Regions from separate parts of the Dellaglioa sp. L3N genome, predicted to be linked through region 2. Evidence: predicted binding sites of a transcription regulator. Region 2 holds the regulator's gene; the other holds the start of a gene.
What was found. The regulator LexA, encoded in region 2, represses DNA repair genes until DNA is damaged. The targets are predictions, from matches to a motif close to CNAACANNTGTTNG.
Positions count from the first base shown of each region.

Region 1 (9,581 bases), 480 kb from region 2:
TTGAAGAACTATTTAAATCATTTTATCTTACATGAAAGAGATAAGCGTTGTTAAGATAGGAACAACAATGATAAACAAGATTGTACTTGAAGTAACAATGTTTGTTGCGTATTTAACGTCTCCATGTGCTTCATTAGCTAAGATTGGCAATACAGCTAACATAGGTGTTGCTGATTGAACAATCAATGTTTTTTGTAATAATGGTGCTAAATCTGCGCCAGTTAAATGTGTGCCCAAAAGAATAACAGCAATCAAAATGATTGGTGATAAGACAAAACGTCCAAGTAAGGCAACGATTGTATCACGGTCAAATCTGATACTCTTCAAACCAGCTTTGGCTAACACAATACCAATATAAATTAATGATAATGGTGTCACTAATCCACCGACATAGCTTAATGTTTGGTTAATAAAATCAGGAACTGGAATTGCAAGAACCAAGAAGATTAATGCAACGATAAACCCAACAAGTGGCATTGGGATTACTTTAGCCCAGTTGATTTTCTTTTTCGTTTTATCTGATTTATCTTTTGTAGGATCATCATTTGAAATTAAGAAAACACCAAATGCCCATGTTGAAACTGTATTAATAATATAGTAAACAAGGAAATATGAGATACTCTTGTCGCCAAATAATGCAATATTTAAAGGTAACCCAATGAAAATTGTATTTGCATTAACAACGGCATTCATAAAGATACCACGACGACCAGGTCTGATGTTCAAAAGATGAACAAGTGCCCAAGCAATCAAGTAACCGATAATAACCGCAATTGCAGGGTAGAGTAAACTACCTGATAATGCAACTAATTGATCACGTTTTAAATATTTCAAAACAGAAACGAAAATTGATGCTGGCAAAGCAATTTTAGTAATTAATGATGAGATGTTGCCACCAAATGAATCAGCGAACCATCCTTTAACTTGTAAAATATAACCAAGTAACATCATCAAAACAACAACTAGAACACTTTGAATTGATTGGAAAAATACCATAATTAATTGTCCTTCTCTCTACGCTTTTTTTAGTACTTAGGTGTCCATTTCATATCTGCAACAGTCTTCTTAACATCCGTAATTGCTTCTTTGTTTAATTTTTGGTCTACGACACTTTGGGCAACAACTTCTGCGATTGTTTGTGAGAATTCTGCTAAATGTGTAACAGGTGGTAATACAGCAGCACCAACGGCTGTCGTATCAACGATTCCACCTAAAGCATGGCTAGCTTGTGACAAAATTTCGCCATTCACTCTTGAAGCTGTTGATGCAATAATACCAAATCCAAGACCTGGGTACATAAGTGCATTGTTAGCTTGACCAATTTGGTAAGTAACACCATTGTAGTCAACGTTATCTGCTGGGATACCAGTAGCAACTAATGCTTGTCCATCAGTCCATGCAATCAAATCTTCAGCTTTAGCTTCTGCTAATTTTGTAGGGTTTGATAATGGGAAGATGATTGGACGTTCAACATGTGAAGCCATTTCTTGAACAATTTCTTTCGTAAAGGTACCAGGTTGTGTAGATGTTCCAATCATAACAGTTGGTTGAACAGCTTTAACAACAGCTTCTAAAGAAGTTAATTCATCAGCGTTAGCAAATTCTGAACGTTTGTGCGTAAATTCTTTTTGGCCAGGTGTTAAGTCTTCTGTATCATCAAACAACAACCCTTGTTTGTCAACTAAGAAGAAACGTTTGCGAGCATCTTCTTCTGAAACACCAGCGCGTTTCATTTCGTCCATGATTTGGTTAGCAATTCCGACACCAGCAGTACCAGCACCGTAAGTGATAACTTTTTGGTCAGCAATTGAACCTTTAGTGATACTTAGCGCACCTAAGATACCAGCTAAAACAACAATCCCTGTACCTTGAATATCATCATTAAATGTTGTGATATCATTTTGATATTTTTCAAGAATGTTAGCAGCATTTGAGCGGCCAAAATCTTCCCAATGTAATAATAATTCTGGGAACAAGCCTTTTGTACTTTGAACAAAACCATCAATGAAGTCGTAGTATTTGTCGCCAGTTACGCGAGCATGTTTGTTACCAAGGTATAATGGGTCATTCATCAATGTTTCATTGTTTGTACCAGCATCAATTGAAACGGGTAAAACTTGTGAAGGATCGATTCCAGCAGCAGCTGTATAAACCATTAACTTACCAATTGCGATATCAACACCGTTGACACCCCAGTCGCCCATACCTAAAATACCTTCAGCATCTGTCACAACGACCAAACGAATGTCACGGCCTGCAGCAGCATTTTTTAATGTTGCTTCGATATCTTCTGGATGATCGATTGATAAGAATGCAGCATTTTGTGGGTTAACATAAATTTCATTGTATTCTTCGATTGAGTCAGCAACAACTGGATCATAAACAACTGGCATGAATTCAGCAACATGTTGGCCCATTAAGTAAAAGAATAAGGTACGGTTTTCGTTGAATAATTCCATTAAGAAATGGCGTTTTTCAAGGCCTGATTCTTTACTTAAGTATTGTGCGTAATTTTGTGTCGCTTGTTCTTCGATTGTTTGCACCTTAGCTGGTAACATACCAATAAGTCCTAATTCACGACGTTCGTCCATTGTAAATGCTGTTCCTTTATTTACAAATGGGTTATTTAAAATATCTTGTGCTTTTGTCATAATTGATTCCTCCATTATTTTTTTATATTTTTGTTTTCTCTGTATCTTACAAAAACTAGAATATACCCCTTGGAAAATTATAGTCAAACATATGTTATACTATAAATATTATTTATATGAGGACTAAAAACGTTGATTCTAAGGGGATTATAATGAACATTCGAGATTTAGAATATTACCAACAAATAATTAATTTAAGAAATTTTTCAAAAGTTGCTGATTTTTTTTCAGTTAGTCAACCCACCATCACAACTTCTATGAAGCGATTGGAAACAGAACTCGATACACAATTAATTATCCGTGACCAATCTCATCACCAAATTTTATTCACACCAAGTGGTGAACAGTTTGCGGAACACGTTGCGATTATTCTGCGAGAATTAAAAATCGCAAATCAGGAAATTGAACAACTTAAAAATGAACGTATCCGATTTGGCCTGCCTCCTATTATAGGAACCTACTACTTTCCACAAATTGTTGGTAACTTATTCCAATTAGGCTTAATTGATCATCTTGATACTGTTGGTAATGGGTCTCAGGACCTTCTCATCCAATTAATAAATGGCTCATTAGATATGGCTTTGCTCGGTTCGGTTAAACCCATAGAAGATGATCGCTTAATTGTTAGAAATTTTGCCTCTAAAAATTTCAAAATCATCATGAGTAAACGACATCCACTTGCATCAAGGAAATCTATTAAATTTGCTGAACTTAGAAATGAAAAATTCATTATGCAGAATGAAGGCTTTGTTCACCCAATCGCTTTTAAAGAATTAACGGCCAAGAATCATTTCAAGCCACAAATCATCTATACCACGAGCGACAGTCAAATCATTAAAAAGATGGTTGCTGAAAATGTTGGTGTTGGCTTTTTAACGGAACTTGCTTTGGACGCTTCAGATAACCTTGTTGCATTACCTTTATCAGAACCAGACCAACCCAAATTCTTAATGTCACTCGTTTATCGCGTCAGCCATATTTTAACGCCCACTCAAGCAAAATTAATTGACGTTTTGATTGATCCTTCTATATAAGAATAGAAAAAATGCAAGTTCACATTTTATCATGCGAACTTGCATTTTCTTTTTTACTAAGCTTCCGGTATATCTAATGTTTCGATTTTTGAATCTAGCGCTGGTTTATCATCAGCTTTTTTTGCTTTTTTAGTTGTTTTCTTTGGTGCTTCTGTTTCTGCCTTAACTTCTTTAGCAGGAACTTCTGCTTCATCAGGTGCAAAGATTTTTGCACGAACTTCTTGATCCATTTCATGTAACATTTCTGGTTTTTGTTCCAAAATATTAACAACGTTTGGTTTACCTTGACCTAAACGTTCACCATGATATGAGAACCATGAACCAGCTTTTTCAGCAATGCCATTTTCAACAGCAAGATCTAAGATATCAGCAGTAGCTGAGATACCTGACCCATACATCATGTTCAATTCAGCAATTTTGAATGGTGGTGCTACTTTATTCTTAACCACTTTAATTGTTGTTTCATTCCCAATAACGTCAGTACCATCTTTAATTTGTCCACGACGACGAACATCCAAACGGATTGTTGCGTAGAATTTCAAAGCACGGCCTCCTGGTGTTGTTTCAGGGCTACCGAACATAACCCCAACTTTTTCACGTAATTGATTAATAAAAATAACGGTTGTTCTTGTTTTATTAATTGAACCAGCTAATTTACGAAGAGCTTGTGACATCATACGGGCTTGCAACCCAACATGCGCATCACCCATTTCGCCTTCAATTTCAGCACGAGGAACTAAGGCTGCAACTGAATCAATAACAACAAGATCAACGGCACCACTGGATACCAAGGCATCAGCAATTTCTAATCCTTGTTCACCAGTATCTGGTTGTGATAATAATAGACCATCAATATCAACACCTAGTGCTGTCGCATAGGCAGGATCCATCGCATTTTCAGCATCAATATAAGCGACCGTACCACCATTTTTTTGTACTTCTGCAGTTGCATGAAGCGCAATCGTCGTTTTACCAGAACTTTCTGGTCCGTATATTTCGACAATACGGCCTTTAGGAAAACCACCCACACCTAATGCGTAATCCAACGATAAAATACCTGTTGAAGTGACATCAATCTTTGTATCGGCTTTGTCCCCCATCTTCATGATAGCGCCTTGTCCGAATTCTTTTGTAATTGCTGATAACGCTTTTTCTAATGCTGCTTCGCGTTCTTTACCATCTTTTCTTTTGCCGTCTCCGGTTGCAATACTTCTGTTAGCCATAGTTAGTACCCCATCCTCTCAATAGTAGAACATCTGTTCGTTTCTATCTACTTATCATACCTTATTAAATTTTATATCGCAAGCGTTAAATTATTTTTGTCAAAAATAAAAAGAACGATGCATTTATCGTCCTTACTAAGTGTCAATCCATTCAACTATAACGTACGCTTATTAATTAAGTACGTCATTTTATTCAAAAAAAATTTAATTTCCTAAATTTATTCCATTGCTTCAATCTGACTAATTGTTTCTTTCAAAACTCGTCTAAAAGTCGCTAGATCTTTACCAGTCACTTGTGTCTCTAATTTACTTTCCAATTGATTCCAAAAATCACTATTGACGGTCGTTAACTCTTTATATTTATCTGTCACAAACAAATGAATGACCCGTTTGTCTGAAATGTCCGCTTTCTTCGTCACTAACCCTAACGTAATTAATTTCTTCAAATGGTAATTCGTATTTGGTGTCGACTGATTCAATAACGTTGACACACGCCCAATTGTTGGGCTCTTCAACTGCTCGATTGCGTTTAAATAATAAGTATCAATTGTCCCTAATTGCTTAATATTCATAAGCCCATCTTGCTTCCCATACAAGCTCAATAACTGATTTAATTTGTTGAAAGTTCCGCTTAACTCAATCATTTTTATCCTCCTAGTTATATGCACTTAGTTCTCACCCAAAACAAAATTAAAAACAATTATCAATTTCTAATACCTAAATGCTCATTTCACTTATTATAGATTAAAAGGGGGGACATATACAAGTAATATGTTCCCCTCTTTTCTTAAAAATATAAAATCAGTGAAAACGTTTAACTCCCTGTGACCGTTGACCCTTGCCAACTAAGCATTCCGCCATAGACATCAACAACATCTTTACCTTTTTCAAATAAAATATCTGCAGCCTGCGCACTTCGACGTCCCGAGCGACAAATGATATAAGCTTGACCCTCTAACTCATATTGATCAATTTCATCTAAAGGCACATTTATTGCGCCGGGAATATGCCCTTCCGCAAATTCAAAATCTTCACGCACATCAATGATTTGTGGCTTATCTGGTAACAATGCTTCGAGTTCTGTCGTTGTGATTGTTGGAATATCATCTTCAAAGTTCATTTTTGATTACCTCTTTTATTTAATAATTATTTTTGATTATGTCATAGAAGCTTCCTAATTGCACCTTTGACGCTATTTTTATGCTTCTTAGAGACTATTCACGATCAAAAAAAGGCCACGCCATTATTCAGCGTAACCTAATTGAACTTTATTTATTAATGCATACTATCATGAATGATGTGTTGTCGTGTGATTAAATTTTTCTTTGCTTTTTTTAAAATTTTTAACGAAGTCCGAGCACTTTCAGTTGAATGATCTTTAGATAAATATTGCCATGTTGAAATAATCAGTAATAATGACACAAAGATTATTGGGAACCCAGCCATCAAACAAATGGACTGAATCGTTTTAAATCCACCAACGAAGACAATACCAAATGAGAATAACATAAAGATTGCCATCCACACTAAACGGTTAACTAGACTTGGTTGTTGTGATGAACTGAGCTTTGTGCTGGTAAACGATGACACAATATATGCAGACGATGATATTGTCGTTGCTAAGAAAATAAAACATGAAATCGCATAAATTACCAACATCACATATTTAAATGGCAAGGTTGTAATCACTTGCGCAATCGCTGCAGCTTGACCGTACGTATTCAATGTGTGAATTAAATCAACAGCGCCACTTTGTTGAAGATAAAGTGAATAGCCACCTAAGATAGCGTAGAAACTCATACAACCTAAAGCACCATAGGCCAACATTCCTAGAATCACTTGACGAATCGTTCGGCCACGTGAAATTCTAGCAATGAACAAGCCCATAAATGGCATAAAGGTTAACCACCAGCCCCAATAGAAAATCGTTTCTGATTTAACAGGATCAACTGCATGCCCTAATCCTGAAGCAGTCCCTGTACTCATTGAAACAAATCGTGTCACCATCAACATAAGACTGTTACCTTCTGATTTCAAAATGTACATGGTTGGTCCGACTAACAAGACAATCAACAAGAAACCAATTGCGGTCCAAATATGGGCCGAACTCAACCGATCAATCCCACCTTTAATTCCTTTAAACATTGTTAATGTAAAGATAGAAAATAAAACAACAAATAAAGCTAATTTCAAAAGTATGGTATCTTGAACACCTGTTATCGTTGAAATAATTCTCGATAATACGGGTATTTCCATTCCGACTGACGAGCCAACGCCACCCATAATACCAATTACGACAAGAAAATCAACCACTTTTCGTAATACTTTTTTATAAGGTTGATCACCCTTTAACATAGGAATCACATCACTAACACACATGACTTTTACATTTTTAACATACATGACGTATGAAATAATCACGGCCGAAGACGCAAACATCATCCACGCCATTGGCCCCCAATCAAACTGTCCCAACATGTGAGCATTTTGATAATTAGCAGGAGACATCGCCTTGGCACCAAACAAAGGTTGTTGCACATAACGAAGTGGATCGACCATGCTAAGCATTAAAATACTGGCATCAATGGCAGTTGCAAATACCATACTTCCCCATTTAAAATCACTGTATGCGGGACTCTCACCTTTTTTACCCAGTCTAATTTTTCCGTAGTGACTCAATGCAATATACATAAAGAAAATAAAATTAATAATATATATGCCAAGATAAGCCCAACTCAGATGTGCAGTAATCACATCCATTGTTGCACTTAACGTCGACTTCAGACCTGACCCACCGAGTAATAACCCAGCTGATACCAAAATAAATAGTGCCACGGTTGGCACAAACATTTTCTTGTCGATATTTTGTTTTTCTAAAATAAAAATTTCCTCCTAAATTTTAAAGTACGATCTAGTTAACTAGCGTACTCATTCAACAAATCCCAATTTATTGCACAAAAAAAAACACACTGATACAGTTTCTCCACTAGGGATATCTGCACAGCGTGCTTGTTAGCTTTGCCATCTTATACAAATACTCATAACGTCAATTAATATTCTATCGAATCATTAACCTGGACTGACATCTCCATTATCATCTAGGTAACGAATGATTCGTGCCGGATTACCCGCAATTACGAGATCATCACCAAACGACTTTGTGACCACTGAACCGGCGCCAACCACGACCCGACTACCCAGAGTAACCCCTGGTAAAATCGTGACGTGTCCACCCATCCAGACACTATTCCCAATCGTAATTGGTTTACCCATTTCAACATCTGCGTCACGTAATTTTGCAGATAATGGGTGCACTGGTGTGTAAAAGCCAACGTCTGGACCAATGTAACAATGATCACCAATCGTGATTGGACACGTGTCCAACATCGTTAAATGGTAGTTCGCATAAAAGTGATTTCCGATATGAATATTAAATCCATAATCAAATTCGATTCCCGTTTCGGCCCAAAAGTCTTCACCGGAATCAGCTAATAACGCTTTAATCTTTTTATTCTGTTGTTCATTATCGTCAAGTTGGTTGATTGTCAGCAGTTCTCGCCGAATTAGTTTTCGTCGTTCAACTAGTTCCGGGTCCAACTGCTCATACGGTTCACCATCTGACATTTTTTCTCTCTCATTTTTTATCATGTTATAAGAATACCACTTATGACATGATTTGTTAAAATTACTTTTAAAATCAGCTACAATGGCTTTTCTAACATGAACTAAGATTGGTACTATGACACGTATAAGCCGACATTTCAAACATTAAATAAAAAAATTTGAACAAACTCATTTTGTTACTATTACAAGTAGTCCTAATACCCAAACAAAAAAATTTATAACATCTGTTGTTGGGTTCTGATTCCCCAATAATCGTTGACTCTGATGCTAATAACACGCGCCTTATTCATGGGACTTTGAATTATCGGCCTGAAGTTTGCGAAAAATGCGGTGCTATCAATACCAATCAAATTATTAATTATGGTTGGCGGACCATTTCAGTTCACTTCCCTAGTTCATCCGAACAAACAATTATTCTTAAATTACGTAAACAATATTTCAACTGTAAGTCATGTAATGGCTATTTTTTAGCACAAACAACACTCACAGCTAAGAACTGCTTTATTCCAACTAATTACCGTAAAGCCTAATCATTTTGAAGTGCAACAAAGAAGTGAGTCATTTAAATGCTTGGCAGTAATCTAAAAATTACATAACGTCTTAATTAGCGACTAAACCTGTTGTCAAAACCCTGAGGACTTGTCCAAATGTTGCAATAATTCATAGTGATATGGGAAGCCAATATACAAGTCAGTTGTTTGAATCCTGTCTGAAATCAAACGGGATTGAACCTTCATAATCATTAAAAGGTCATCCATATATTGAAGGATTTCATTCACTTTTAAAAAGAGAATGGGTTTACCAACAAAAATTTAAGTCAATTGAACCAATTAATTTATCAACAAATATTTTCAAAAGTTAGTTAAATTTCAACAATATTTTTGTCCAGATATTTGACACAGGAGCAATTAGTATTTCCGAACCCAACATACACTGTAAAGAAAAATGCTAAACATATGAAAAAGAAGCCCTGCGCTAACAGGACTCCTTACATAAAACCCGTTTAAGACGGTGACCAAATTTTAATTAATAATAATCGTTTATCTCGC
Region 1 covers NZ_CM142928.1:1,489,277-1,498,857, forward strand. The annotation lists gene ACVPPR_RS07635 (AEC family transporter) at 28-996, opposite strand; gene ACVPPR_RS07640 (malolactic enzyme) at 1,026-2,696, opposite strand; gene ACVPPR_RS07645 (LysR family transcriptional regulator) at 2,804-3,685, shown strand; gene recA (recombinase RecA) at 3,742-4,908, opposite strand; gene ACVPPR_RS07655 (MarR family winged helix-turn-helix transcriptional regulator) at 5,127-5,552, opposite strand; gene ACVPPR_RS07660 (rhodanese-like domain-containing protein) at 5,723-6,028, opposite strand; gene ACVPPR_RS07665 (BCCT family transporter) at 6,184-7,758, opposite strand; gene ACVPPR_RS07670 (sugar O-acetyltransferase) at 7,978-8,556, opposite strand; gene ACVPPR_RS07675 (hypothetical protein) at 8,829-9,062, shown strand.
Region 1: recA (recombinase RecA) is a predicted target of LexA. The motif match lies at 4,935-4,948, and genes of this name have one in related genera.

Region 2 (9,581 bases):
TAACGTCATGAATAACGTCCAAAAATCTGCTAAAGTCATTGTATCGTTAGTCACCCTAGAAACGACGGCTCCAGCCGGTGTTTGATCAAAATATCTCATACCTAATGTATGAATTTTCTTAAAAAGAATCACACGAATTTTTTCCAATGTTTTTTCTGCACCCATTGAGTACAAATACGTTTGAATAAACTGTGTGACTGCTTTTAAAATAACACCCATGAAATAAAGTCCCGCAAATAAAAACATGATATTTAACGGTGTTGATTTTGATTGCAGATAATGATCCATATAATATTGTAAGAGTAATGGTAAAAGTATATTAATGCCACTCAAGATTGCAGCAAATAAAATAGCAATTAAAAAATCTGCTTTAAACTCTTTTGTATAGGGCAATAATCTTTTGATAACCGTTCTTTGTTCCTTACTACTCAATTCTTTTTGCCAACTTGACTTAGATTGCTCACTCATCAAAATCACCTCCATCTAGCTTACTTTCAAGTTGTTGTTTAGTTGTCATTTGATAATACCAACCTTTTGATGCCATTAAGCTATCATGTTTACCTCGCTCAACTATTGTTCCACCATCAATGACTATAATTTCGTCTGCATCCATAACACTACTCATACGACTCGCAGAAATAATAGTTGTTTTATTTTGACGTTTACTTTTTAATCTATTCAAAATAACTGATTCCGTTCTAGCATCAACAGCAGAAAGTGCATCATCTAAAATTAACAATTCTGGATCAATAACTAACGCACGAGCAATAGCTAAACGTTGTTTTTGACCACCAGATAATGATATTCCTTGCTCACCAACCTCTGTTTCATACTTTTGAGGTAGTTCCATAATATCGCTAGCCAAATCCGCATCAAATGCAGCATTTTCAACTTCTTCTTTTGTTAAATCCATATTTGCAAATCGAATATTATCAAAAATAGACGTTGAAAATAAGAAACTTTCTTGCGGAACATACCCAATTGACTTGAGATATGTATCTAATGCGTATTCTTTAATATCTGAATCATTAACCGTAATAATACCATTATATGCATCAAATTTACGCAGTATTAATTTCATAATTGTTGACTTACCAGCACCAGTTTTACCAACAATCCCAAGCGTTTGCCCAGAACCAATATGAAAACTAACATCATGTAAACTTTCACGATCATCATCTGGATAATTAAAATGCTGAATACTGAAATCAAAAGGTCCTGCTGGTGATTTAGTTAACCCTTTTTTATTATCAATAATGCCGCTTTTTTGATTAAGTAACATTTGTACGCGATCATAACTAGCATTACCACGTTCGATAATATTAAATAGTCGCCCAATAGCAAACATTGGCCAAACAAGTAACGCGATATAACTGATAAATGAAATGAGTTGTCCAATTGAAATAACATTATTAGTTACATAATAACCACCCAAAATAATAGTAAAAACATATGATAACCCAATAATTAAACTTGTTATAGGATCAAATAACGCATCTAAAAAGTTAACTCTTCTATTAATTTTGATTGTTTCTTGAACTTTTTCTTCAAAATCAGCAATGTCTTCTTGTTCTTGTCCAAGTGTCTTAATAACTTTAATGCCACTAACACTCTCTTGCGTTTTGTTATTCAATGTTGAAAATGCCGCTTGTGAGGTAGAAAATGCCGTGTGGATTTTGGTACCTAAATATCTAGCCATAACTGCTAACAAAGGTAGTGGAATAATTGCCAAAATGGTTAATCGCCAATCAATTAAAAAAATCATCGCTATGATAGTCGTTCCACCTGTAATAATTGAATCAGCAAAGGTTAATATTCCAGCACCCGCAACTTGTTGAATAGCCGTTAAATCATTTGTGGCATGTGCCATTAAATCGCCAGTGCGATTCTGTTGAAAAAACGATTGATCCATTTGCATAAAATGTCTAAATAATCTAGTTCGTAAAATTTTTTCAAGGCGAGCAGCACTCCCCCAAATATTTCTTCGCCAAACAAACCTAAACAAGTATTGACCCACTGCAACAAAAATTAGAATGCCAATCCAAATAGCAAGTTTGCTTACTGTTAATTCTTTTTCGCTCATGCTATCAACAATATTTCCAATAATCTTAGGTGGCACAATTTGGAAAATTGCCACTAAAATCAAGAAAAATACTGCAATACTATATGATTTTTTTTCTTGTTTAAAAAACCATCCAAGTTTTCTAAAAATATTCATTCTGGTGCCCCCTTTTCGTGAAAAAAAAACAAGCAAAGAAAACCCTTGCCTGTTCATAAAATATTAACTTATTTTTTTTGTGAGCTATTTTTTGCTTGTGCGTTCATTGATGACATCATTTGATGTAATTTCTTTTCAGAAGGCTTTTGGCCCATTTGGACCATCATCATTCTTAACATATCTTCATTGATTGGTGGGTTCTTTTGTAAATATGTTTCCATATACTTACGAGCACCGAAAAATCCTCCGATAAGTCCAACTGCTAACGCAATAACGGCGATTAAAATCGTCATTCCTATTGACATAATTCAAGACCCCTTTCAATTCACTTCAATCATTAATTCTACACAATCTTGACATAAAAGAAAAGGTAATTCTACCTAAAGTGTGAACTATTTTACTAATCGTCTCGTAAGCCTTTGTCACGTTGCACTTTTTTTACTTTATCTGGGGTTACTTCTTTACCTGATTTATCATAAACCTGCATCATTTCAACCCGGCTTCTAAAACCCTCTCTAAATAATGCCAGATAGGTTTCACGTAATTCTTTTCTTTCAGCTTCTTCAGATTTTGTTAATCCTTCAGCAGTTTTACTTTTTGCAGCTAATTCATTTATTCTTGGTGTTAAATCTTCTGGACTCATTTACTATCACTCCTTAAAATTTCACTCATAAGCATACCCGATAATATCATAAAAAACAATCATTTGAATTAACCGAACGTTTGTTTGCAACAGATACTTTCATATGCTACTATTAAAGTAATAAATAATGATGATGAGGTGTACGAAATGACAAAAGCATCTGACAGCAAGCAACTTGCGGTCTTGCGCTTTATTCATGAACGAGTGGATACAAAAGGCTATCCGCCAACTGTTAGAGAAATTGGTGAAGCTGTTTCTTTATCTTCAACTTCCACGGTTCATGGACACATTGCTCGACTTGAAAAAAAAGGATTACTAACTAAAGACCCTACTAAACCTAGAGCCATCGAACTTACACCACTTGGTTTAGATGCAATTGGTGTTAATAGTCATGAAAATTTAATTCCAATGGTAGGTACTGTTACCGCTGGTGTTCCTATCTTAGCAGTTGAACAAGTGACTGATTATTTCCCCTTACCACCTGACTTTAATTCTTCAGATGACCTATTCATGCTAACAATTCGTGGAGAAAGTATGATTAATATTGGTATTCTAAACGGCGATCAGGTCATCGTCAGAAAACAGTCAAATGCTGAAAATGGCGAAATTGTTATCGCTATGAATGAATTCGATGAAGCGACCTGTAAAAGATTCTTCAAAGAAGACAATTATTTCCGACTCCAACCTGAAAATGATACGATGGCACCTATTATCTTAGATAAGGTCTCTATTTTAGGTAAAGTAATTGGACTCTATCGTCATTTTTAATAATGGCTTACAAGGCAATCAACTGCTACTCAACTTTGAGTGGTAATTGATTGTCTTATTTATTTTTTATTCAATTCATCAGCCATAAAAAGCACCCCCAAGTTAGTCTCAACTTAGGGGTTAAATCGGTTAATATTTTTATTGTATTCGGTATTGTCTCTGCATATTGCTACTACCAATTAAAATAAATTTAGCTTGATCATTAGCATAATCTAAATCAATATCCGCACCATCATTTTTTAATTGACTTTGATAGGTCTTTTCGTACAACGCAACAGATACTTTAACTCGTGATTCCAAATTTGTTTGAGGCAAGTGACTTTTAAAATTAGCAGCCAATTTACCAGAAAAAAATTCACCAACCGCGCCAGAACCATAACTATAAAATCCAATTCTATCACCGATTTCTAAATCATCACTATTTTCAAGTAAAGAAATAAAGCTTAAATATAATGATCCTGTATATAAATTTCCAACCTGATTGTTATCTTTTTTAGCCGCTTCAAATTCATGTGTTAATTCAGTTTTTTTAATTTCACTTGCTTCTGGAAGCACCTCTCTTAATCCTTTAATGCCAAGTTTTGTATATGGCAAGTGATAAAGTATTGCTTTAAAATCATTTATTGTTAATCCAGTTTTATTTTTATATTCATTCCATGTTTGATTAAAAAAATCCAAATAAACATTCTGTGATTCTTTGCCATCTACAAGTGCTTCACTATGATTTAAAGGACGCCAAAAATCCATAACATTTTCCGTTACAAACCCACTGTCTGCATCTAATGTTAATAGCGCTGGATCCGCCGTAATCATCATTGCAACGGCACCACCACCTTGTGTAGGCTCTCCAGAAGTATTTAACCCATATCTTGCAATATCCGCACCAATAACTAGTACTTGACTATCTGGATGAAGAGCCACATGTCCCTTTGCCAATTGAATCGCAGCCGTTGCACCATAACAAGCTTGCTTAATTTCAACTGCCCTTACATGATTTAATCCTAATAAACCAGAAACATAGGCTGCTGTCGATTTAGAATTATCAACACCAGATTCTGTTGCAAAAATAACAAAATCAATTTTATCTCTGTTTTCATCATCTATCAATAAATCTGCAGCATTCGCACCCATCGTTACAACATCTTGAGTTGGTGGAATAACCGCCATTTTCGACTGACCAATCCCGATTAAATACTTATTAGGATCCACATCCCTAGCCTCAGCCAATTCAGCCATGTCAACATACTTATCCGATGTAAAAAAATTAATGCGATCAATTCCAATTTTCATTACTCAGCCAACTTCCATTTATAATCTTGCCATTATTGTACTTGATGTCCTATTTAATGGCAAGATTTGACAATTTTTCATAAGAAAAAAATAACATCATCTCATTATTAACATCTTAATTGATATGTGAATTTTTCTATGTCCTAAACAGAATGTGTTGTATTTTAATGTGCTAATACTTCTAAGACGATATGTAATACACAATACTTTTAGTCCTAAATACAAAAAGTAATTGCAATCACGCTATGCATTACCTATTATTAATAATATACAAAAGAGCGTATAAATACTTCAAACAGGTGTAATTTCGGCTGCTTGCATTCAATTAACGTGCAATAGACTGATTCACGTTAAAAGCTGACTAAAGAGAATAATATAATGAAATTAAAAATTAATACAATTGCAGGTATTTCTAATATTTTCGGTGCTATTTTAATGGCAAGTTCTTGGCCTATCATGCTCTCAATTCTTGTGGACGAGTTTAAAAATAATGATAGCAGTTTAAGTTTTCTAGTCATTATTACATTTTTTATCATCTGTATCTTTATATCCATTAGTCTTGCTTTAAATATTATTGGTCTTATTCAATCAGTCAAAAATAATATTTCAATTATTGGTCACATTCTTGGAATAATCGGGTATGTTATGTTCGGTTTTTCTTTAAGCTTACTCGTTTTACCAGCATTAGTATTAGTAATACTTTCAGCCATTTTTGCTTTTAATCAACGGGTAATATAGATATTGATAACCTCAAAAAAACTTTGGGATTACTTGAAGATAATTTAGCAATGCAAGATTTTGGAATATACGAACCACATTATGACTTTGCAACTGCTCTAGGTTACAAAGAAAAGTTAACTGAACTCAGGCGCGAACAGAAGATGATGATCAAAGATAAACGAGCCGTATCGGTAATTGGACTGTAGATAATAGTAAAGCTAAAGGTAGAAAAATGAATAACAAAACGATTTTACGAGGATTTAACAACGAATGTGAATCAGCAATTAATAAAGTTACATACTCCAACCTAGAACGGTATTGAAAAACGTATTGAAACATAATAAAATGTATGAAGTAACTAGTACCCGTCTCTTATCTGACTACTTCGACCTTAAAATACAAGAATTATATTTAACATATGAGTATTCTCAAAAGAAACAACAAGTAAAGTCTATTCATATTTAATTGATGAATATAAAATTCGTGGAGATAATGAAATTGAAGATGTCTTAAATAAGATAAATGAATCCGAAAATCTAAAAATAAATAAAGCCTAATATTCAAGAGTGTGCAAAATGTGTGCAAAGTCTTTTAACCTTTTAATGCTTTTTAGTACCTTTTTGAGTAAACAAAAAATAGGAATGCCTTTATACAGGCATTCCTATTTTTTAATTTTGTTCTTATTTACTATTCTAAGGAGAGTACAGGATTTGAACCTGCGCGCGCCATTACAGCGTTCGCCGGATTTCGAGTCCGGTGCATTACCACTCTGCCAACTCTCCAAAACAACTTTGTTTAGTATATCAACTTTTTAATATAATTGCAAAACACATTTAATTATTATCAATGCTTATCAAGTTAGCAAGGAATATCCATGTATAACTTGCACCGAATAACAAACTCAATAAATGTATATACAAAATAATAGTTGGGTATGATTGCACATTTTGAATGGTATTAATGGGATCTCCAAAGAAATCACTTAAGCCATAGTATGAAAGTGCCACCAAATGATCACCGATATGGGTACTTGGTAATTTTGCAATAAACTCAGTAACTTTCGTTTCACCGCCCAGAACACCTATTAAAGAGGTCCCAACAAGCAACCCTTCGTAAAAAATATTTAAAGCAAATTCGGCAATAACTTGAACAGTATGTGCAAAATTATTTTGCACAATATATGAAAGTAACTTCAATAAATAAAATGAACTAAATGTAATAATAATAATACCTAATGCAAATGTAAAAATAACCGTTTCTTCAGTCAGTGGTGTAATTAGATTCATATAATTAATTAAATAAAAAATAAAAGTAGTAATAAGCAATAATAAATAGGACTCAATTTGCCAAATTTTTGTTTGCTTAGGAAATAATTTTAAATAAGAAAAAAAACTATAACAAAATAGCAATGAAGCAGCACTAAAGGTTATTAATCTTAAAATTATCAACTCCGGCCAGAACATTAATCCAAGTATTGTACACATTAAAAAACTTAGCGCATAAAAATAAGATTTTTGCTCTTTTTCTTGAACAACCAAAAATGATAAAAAAGAGCGTTGGAATCTATTTTGACTCGGAATCTTTGCAGTAGTAAATATATATTTCAAAAAATTAGTTGGACCCTTTTCCCAAGCAGTCAAACCAATCATAACCATCCAAATAATTAAAATGATTAAATAAAATGTTTGTGCAATCATATCAAATACCCCTTAGTATATAAATATATATTTCAAATTTTAGTCATCTGATTTAATTTAGTCACAAGAGAATATATAAAAAGAGTATTTCATAATTGAAACACTCTTTTATCAAATTACTAATCTAATAGTTCATCAGACTAAATATATCGTAATCTTTTATTTTTTGACGACCTTTTAAATCATCTAATTCAATAAAGAAAGCAGTTCCTACAACAATACCACCTAATTTTTCAACTAACTCAATTGTTGCTGCTATCGTACCTCCAGTTGCTAATAAATCATCAGTAACCAATACTCTTTGACCCGGTTTTACAGCATCTTTATGCATATAAAGTGCAGATTCTCCATACTCCAAAGCATACTTAGCTTCAACCGTTTCACGAGGTAACTTGCCTTTTTTTCTAGCTGGAGCAAATCCAATACCCAAATCATAGGCAACTGGACATCCAACAATAAAGCCCCTAGCTTCAGGTCCAACAATCATCTCAACATTTTTACTCTTAGCATAGTCAACAATTTTATTTGTTGCTTCACGGTATGCCGCACCATCAGCCATTAAAGGTGAAATATCACGAAAAACAACACCTTTTTCTGGGTAATCTGGAATTGCAGCAATATACTTCGTTAAATCTAATACCATCTAATAAACGCTCCTTTAATCTTCTACATTCATTTGAGCAAGTATCCACTTTTTCAGATCATTTTCTTTCGAGTAGACTAGCTGTTCTTCAGCTAACATTCGCTCATTTCTTAGCTGATATGCAGAAGTATTCTTAATATCCATTTTATTCGTTACTTTTTGTCCAGTCATTAAACCATCTTTTATTTTAACAAATTCTAACTCTAAAAACACCTTAATCATGAATATTAATAAAGTTTTCTTTATTTTTAAAAAATTAGATAAAACAATTAGTTGATTATTAATATCGACATTTTTATGACTCATCGCGAATTTATAAAGACTCGCATACTGTTCTCTAGAGGGCATACCGTCTAAATAGGCACTATCTGTCTTTAAAAATACCATAATTATTTTCTGAATATTCGAAAAATGTAATATTGCAGACATCTTCTCCAAAGAAATTGGGCAATCCACAAATATAACTGTTTTTTGATTATCAAAATCTTCTGCACTGTGAATTTGATCAGCTTGTTTAAAAATCTGTTTATTTGATGCAAACCGTTCTAATCGTTTATAATTTTTTGAATTCCAAAAAATAAATAGTCCTTCATTTTGAAACAGGTTCTCGCTTATATGATCAGTTCGTTCATCAATAATTGTTAACCCGTCAGATTTAATATCCTGAACCATCAATTGTAAACTAGTTTTATTCAGCCAAACATTTTCTTCAATTTCACCAATAACTTTAATTTTATCTGAAGCATTCTGGATATCATTTACATATTTCCCATTTGAAAATGATATTCCGGAAATTTGTTCCTTTTCACCAGCAATTTCAAATTTCAAATGAGCGCCTGTTTTTCCAATTGCTTTAACCTTTTGTATTGATTTATAGTTAATTTCAAAAACAGGCTTTTCATTGCCCATACCAAATGGTTTTAGTTTTTCAATATTCTTATAGAAATCTGCCGTCAACCAATCCACGTCTAAAACGCTCGTAATCACTTTATCTGGTTTAACATTCAGTTGTATATTTTGAATATCTGCCTCATTTTCTAATACCAAACTAAATTGTTCTAAATTTTCAATAGGTATCGTTAGTCCAACTGCCATATGATGCCCACCAAAATGTGATGTTAATTCTTTATGTTTATTAATTGCATTAAACAAATGAAACATTTGGATACTTCGACCGGAACCTTTTAATTGTCCCTTACTAGTATCTTGATTCAAAACAATGGTTGGCTTTCCCGTAGCTTCAACAACACGGCTTGCAACAATACCTAAAACACCTTCATGCCAATTTTCTCCTGAAATAACTAACGTTTTTTTATATTGGTTAACATCAGTTTCTGCTTGTTGTAAGGCCAACTCCGAAATATCAGCGACAATTTTTTGACGACGAACATTTTCGGACTGAACAAAAGTTGCTAATTCTTTTGCTCGCTCATCATCTAAGGTTGTTAGTAGTTCCACACCAATGTTTGCATCACCCAATCGACCAATTGCGTTCAAACGTGGGGCAATACCAAAGCCAATATCCTTTTCATCCACCGTTTCTTGTTTTAGACTAGCAACCTCCATTAAGGAAATTAACCCTGGCCGTAGTGTTTGCTGTAA
Region 2 covers NZ_CM142928.1:1,011,042-1,020,622, forward strand. The annotation lists gene ACVPPR_RS05075 (ABC transporter ATP-binding protein) at 1-468, opposite strand, end outside; gene ACVPPR_RS05080 (ABC transporter ATP-binding protein) at 461-2,218, opposite strand; gene ACVPPR_RS05085 (YneF family protein) at 2,287-2,523, opposite strand; gene ACVPPR_RS05090 (DUF896 domain-containing protein) at 2,619-2,861, opposite strand; gene lexA (transcriptional repressor LexA) at 3,009-3,629, shown strand; gene ACVPPR_RS05100 (hydroxymethylglutaryl-CoA synthase) at 3,768-4,919, opposite strand; gene ACVPPR_RS05105 (transporter) at 5,298-5,657, shown strand; gene ACVPPR_RS05110 (hypothetical protein) at 5,681-5,845, shown strand; gene ACVPPR_RS05115 (DUF4041 domain-containing protein) at 5,872-5,961, shown strand; tRNA gene ACVPPR_RS05120 (tRNA-Ser) at 6,335-6,421, opposite strand; gene ACVPPR_RS05125 (hypothetical protein) at 6,473-7,336, opposite strand; gene ACVPPR_RS05130 (adenine phosphoribosyltransferase) at 7,461-7,979, opposite strand; gene recJ (single-stranded-DNA-specific exonuclease RecJ) at 7,995-9,581, opposite strand, start outside.